2 regions of the Streptomyces sp. NPDC088747 genome follow, and region 2 is predicted to be linked to the other one. Evidence: riboswitches for the same ligand, from Rfam matches in the RefSeq annotation. Region 2 holds a riboswitch; the other holds the start of a gene.
The links. A riboswitch is a leader RNA that binds a small molecule or an ion and turns the genes downstream of it on or off. The one in region 2 is predicted to bind cyclic di-AMP.

Region 1 (2,454 bases), on a different contig from region 2:
GCACCTTCCGGCCACGGTCTACGACGAGTTGCCCGGCCGCTGGGTGGGCGACGCGGCCTGGCCGTCCCCCTCCGTGACACCGGTGTCGTACGAACTCCAGGGCAAACCGGTCCTGATCCGCTCGCCGCAGCACACCGGTGTGGACGCGGGCCGCTTCTTCCCCTTCGGCAACGACGCGGACCTGCCGCCCGACCAGCAGGAGGAGGACGGGCGCTCGGCCTGCTTCGAGTTCGAAGTCCCGGAGGAGACCTGGGTGTTGGGCCGGCCGAAGGTGCGGTTGCGGCTCACCTCGCACGCCGCGCGCGGGCAGGTCGTCGCCCGCGTGTGCGACGTCGCTCCGGACGGCTCCTCGACACTCGTCACCCGGGGTGCGCTGAACCTGTCGGCGCGCCACGGCCGCGATCTGACGGTCCCGTGGAATCCGGGCACCACGGAGGACGTGGTTCTCGAACTGAACGGCATCGGCTACGCCTTCCCGCCCGGACACCGGATCCGCCTCTCCGTCTCCTCCGCGTACTGGCCCTGGATCTGGCCCCAGCCGGGCTCCGAGGCGGGCCTCACCCTCGACCCGGACGGCAGCGCCCTCGAACTCCCGCTGCGGGAACGGCAGTCGGACTTCCCCATCTCCTTCGAGGAACCCGAGGAGTCCGAGCCGCTGGGAGTGGTCGTGCCCGCGACCCTGGACGAACCCCGGCCCGAGCGACTGGTGGTGCGGGACGTGGCCAAGGGCGAGTGGCGACTTGAGGTCGACCCCCGTTACGGCGGCACCCGCGTGTATCCCGACGGTCTCGAGTTCACCGAGGACGCGTTGGAGACGTACACGATCAACGAGTCCGACCCGCTCTCCGCCCGCGCCCGTTCGACCTGGTCGATCCGCCTGCACCGGCCGGACCTGCCGTGGGACGCGCGGGTCTCGACCACGTCCGAAATCTCCTGCGACGCTGAGGACTTCATCACCTTCAACGAGGTGATCTGCCGGGACGGGGACTCGGTGGTCTTCCACCGGACCTGGGAGAAGCGGATTCCGCGGACGGCGGGATAGGGCGGCAGAGGCCGGGGGCAGAGGTGGGGGTAGAGGTAGGCAGCTCCCTGCCCCCGGGGCTCCGAGAGCGGTGTCCGGATTGTGAATAGATTGGACGCAGTGCCGCTTTGTTCCTGCTTGGTCGCGTGAAATGGGTCACGTCCGGACAAGATCGCCCTCTCGGACCGTCGCACAATTAGCCGTTCGCTAAAGGCAAGTTGAGTTTCACATTCCGGCACAATCGGGCGATTAACCCTGCCGTATGCCGAGGCGAAAGTGATCTACACCGGCAAATCTGGCCTTGTTCCGGACATGTGCTCTCGCATACGTTCACGTCGATCCAGGCGGAACGCCGAATCCTGCCGCCGCCCGGACCCCACCCATCCACACACGCTCACGGCAGGAGCGGGGGACCCAGGTAAGCCGCCGATTCGGACACGGATCGGCTCGGGGTGAAGCCGCACCCACCCATGCGGCCGGGCAGCTCCCGCCCGAACCCGACAGCTCACCTCGCAGGCGACGGAGAGGAATTCGTCATGCCCGCAGGCAAGCACCGCCGTCCCAGGACCAGCCACCTCACCCGCGGCGTCGTCGCCGCCGGAACGGGCGGAGCCGCGCTCGTGCTCCCCCTGGTGACCGCGACCGGCGCACACGCCGCCACCACCGCCGTGCCGGCCCAGGCGACCGCGGCGACGAAGGCCGCTCCGGCCGCCGTCCCCGACGTCAAGCTGGTCACGTACAAGGTCGTCTCGGGCGACACACTGTCCAAGATCGCGCGGGAGCGCACCACGGGCGGCACCTGGCAGACGCTCTACAAGGCCAACGCCGCGGTCATCGGCTCCGACCCGATGATGCTTCGGCCGGGCACCACCTTGACCGTGGGCACGAAGGCGACGAAGACGACCCAGGCCGCCGCCGAGACCGCCACGAAGTCCGCGGCGACCTCCGCGACGTACACCGACGACCTCGACGGCTGGATCAAGGAATCCCTGGCCATCATGGCCGAGAAGGGGATTCCCGGCAGCTACGACGGCATCTACCGCAACATCATCCGCGAGTCCGCGGGCAACCCCGTCGCCATCAACAACTGGGACTCCAACGCCGCCGCCGGTACCCCCTCCAAGGGCCTGCTCCAGGTCATCGACCCGACCTTCACCGCGTACCACGTGGCCGGCACCTCGACGGACCCCTACGACCCGGTCGCGAACATCACCGCCGCCTGCAACTACGCCGCGGCGAAGTACGGCTCGATCGACAACGTCAACGGGGCTTACTGAGTCGGCGGTTTCGGCGGTCTTCGGGGGGATTCGGCTGGGCCGCTGAGCGGCCGTGCGGCCGTGGCTGCCGCCGAATATCGGGTGACTGTTCGCGGTCGGGGGCGTTACGCTCCCCTCGATGACGACTCAAACCGTTCGTAGATTGGGGGTCCCATC
Region 2 (2,454 bases):
CTTCGTCAGTTGCGAGGTGGAGACGGTCTGCCTGGGGCAGGCCGCGTCGGCCGCGGCGGTGCTGCCGGCAGGCACCCCGGGCAAGCGGTTCGCGCTGCCGGGTGCCCGCGTGCTGGTCCACCAGCCCTCGTTTCCCGAGCCGATCCACGGGCAGGCTTCTGATCTGGCCATCCGGGCCGAGGAGTTGACGCGTACTCGGAGGATGCTGGAGGAGATGCTCGTGCGGCACACAGGTCAGATCCCGGAGCGGGTCGCCGCGGACATCGAGCGGGACAAGATGCTGGACGCGCCGGCGGCGCTGGCGTACGGACTGGTCGACGGGATCATCCCGAGCCGCAAGGCTCGCCGGCCCGCACCCGGCGCGAGGTGAGCGGCCGGTGATCCCACCCGAACTCCCTCCGCTGCCCGCGCTGACGCGCGCGGAAGCGGAGCTGATCGACCGTTACCTGGACGTGGTCGACCTGCTCGGCCGCATCAACCCGGCCCGCGCCGGGGACACCTACCGGGGCCTGCGGGCCGCCCAGGCGCTGGTGGTCAAGGCGACGGCACTCCGGGACGCCCTCACGGTGATGCACCAGCGGGGCGAGAGCGAGGTGCACGCCCGGACCCTGGCACAGGCCCTGCGCGTCCTCGACGGCGAACGGCGGGCGGCCCGGGTCGCCCTGCCGCCGGGCTCCGAGGACTGACACGCCCGCGCCGAGACCCTTGACACCTCGGCACGTGGACCGTTGCCCTGCCGACCGCTGGACCATCGCCCGGCGGCACCTGGAACGCTGACACCCCGGCACCTGAGCGCCCGGTTTCGACGCCCTCGCGAAACGTCCGCCCGGCGGTTCAAACGGACCAGATGACGTACCCCCGGTTGGCGTAGACGCGGGTCCTTCCGACGACCCGGAGAAGTTGCGCAACGCGCGTAGCGCGGATGGCGACTTGAGCCCTCCGTCGCTGGTACGGGCGTCGTCGAGCCCCTGGACACTCGCTCGAACGGCGGGTGTCCACCCGAACGGGTGAGTGGTGAGTAAGCCCACAAACCACCGCTTCCGCTCGGATTTTCAGACATCCATGCGTGAAGATCCCTTCCGACGACAAGCCCCCGCCGCAGCGGCGGGGCGGTCCGGGCGGACGCCGAGTCCTGCCGCCGCCCGGATGACCGGTCGACAGATGTGCATCGGCAGGAGTGGAGGACCCAGCACGACGGTCCGCCGGAGCGATCCGGGCGGTCCTTGGGGTGAAGCCGCAGTACGCGGCCGGGCTACTTCGCCAGCCCGAATCCGACAGGTCATCCTTCACAGGCGGCTGACGAAGGGTTGCGCATGACTGCGCTCAATCGTGTCCCGTCGCTGTGGACGAGGGCCGGGACGGCCTCGGCTCTCACCATCGCCGCCGTGGGCGGCAGCCTCGTGGTCCCCGGTGTCGCTTCCGACGCCGCGGCGGCCACCCCGGCGACGAAGGCACTTCAGGTCGCGGCTTCCAAGAAGGGCGCCCCGTACAAGTACGGAGCCGCCGGCCCGCGCCGCTTCGACTGCTCCGGGCTCACGCTCTACTCGTTCAAGAAGGCGGGCAAGAAGCTGCCTCGTACGGCCGCGGCCCAGTACAACAAGACGCACCATGTCTCCGCGTCGAAGCGCAAGGCCGGAGACCTCGTCTTCTTCCACTCGGGCCGGAGCGTGTACCACGTCGGCATCTACGCCGGGAAAGGGAAGATCTGGCACTCCCCGAAGTCGGGGGAGGTTGTGAAGCTCCAGAAGATCTGGACGAGGAGCGTCTGGTACGGCCGGGTCAGCTGACCTGTCCGTGGGGCGGCGGCGGCGCGCTGTGCCGCCGCCGCCCCACGGGAAGCCTCTTCACACGGCACAGCACGCCCTCTACGTCGCCACACTCCCCCGCGTGCTCCTGGCGGCCGTCCTCATCAGGGTGCGGGCACACCGGCCGTCTGCGGCCCGTCCCGCCCTCACAGCCCTCACAGCCCTCGGAGAGTGAGCCAGGCCCAGTGCCGTGGCCCCCCGCGCGGCCCGTCCGAGACGCGTCCCGGAACTCCCGCCGCCGCCGGACGACGCCTCAGGACTCCTGCGGCCCCCCGGCGGACACCGGCTCGACCAGTGCCGTCCAGGGCAGTTCCACGGAGATCGTCTTGCCGCCTTCACGGGTGGGCCGGACGGTGAGCCTGCCGCCGCACTCGGCGGTCAGCCAGCGGATGATCACCATCCCGCGGCCGTTGTCCTGCTGGACGGCCGCGGGCAGTCGTTTGGGGAAACGCGGGTGGCTGTCCGTGACGCCGAGGCGCAGGTGTTCGTCCCGTTCGAGGCGGACGTCCACTCGGAAGGTGGGGGACTGCCCGAACGTGTGCTGTACGGCGTTGGTGGCCAGCTCGGACACGATCAGGCGTACGGTGTCGGCGACTTCGGAGTCCCCCGGCACGCCCCATTCCGCCAGCACTTCGGCGACGAAATTCCG

Region 1: it holds a riboswitch for cyclic di-AMP, as region 2 does, so the genes downstream of both, ACIP79_RS40670 (LysM peptidoglycan-binding domain-containing protein) here and ACIP79_RS03725 (C40 family peptidase) in region 2, are expected to answer to the same signal.

The regions. Positions count from the first base shown of each region.
Region 1 covers NZ_JBIVKZ010000026.1:142,842-145,295, forward strand. Annotated here, with positions in the region: gene ACIP79_RS40665 (CocE/NonD family hydrolase) at 1-1,042, shown strand, start outside; cyclic di-AMP (ydaO/yuaA leader) riboswitch at 1,403-1,553, shown strand; gene ACIP79_RS40670 (LysM peptidoglycan-binding domain-containing protein) at 1,558-2,298, shown strand.
Region 2 covers NZ_JBIVKZ010000001.1:746,099-748,552, forward strand. Annotated here, with positions in the region: partial or broken gene ACIP79_RS03715 (ATP-dependent Clp protease proteolytic subunit) at 1-370, shown strand, start outside; gene ACIP79_RS03720 (hypothetical protein) at 378-686, shown strand; cyclic di-AMP (ydaO/yuaA leader) riboswitch at 1,146-1,311, shown strand; gene ACIP79_RS03725 (C40 family peptidase) at 1,314-1,787, shown strand; gene ACIP79_RS03730 (ATP-binding protein) at 2,059-2,454, opposite strand, start outside.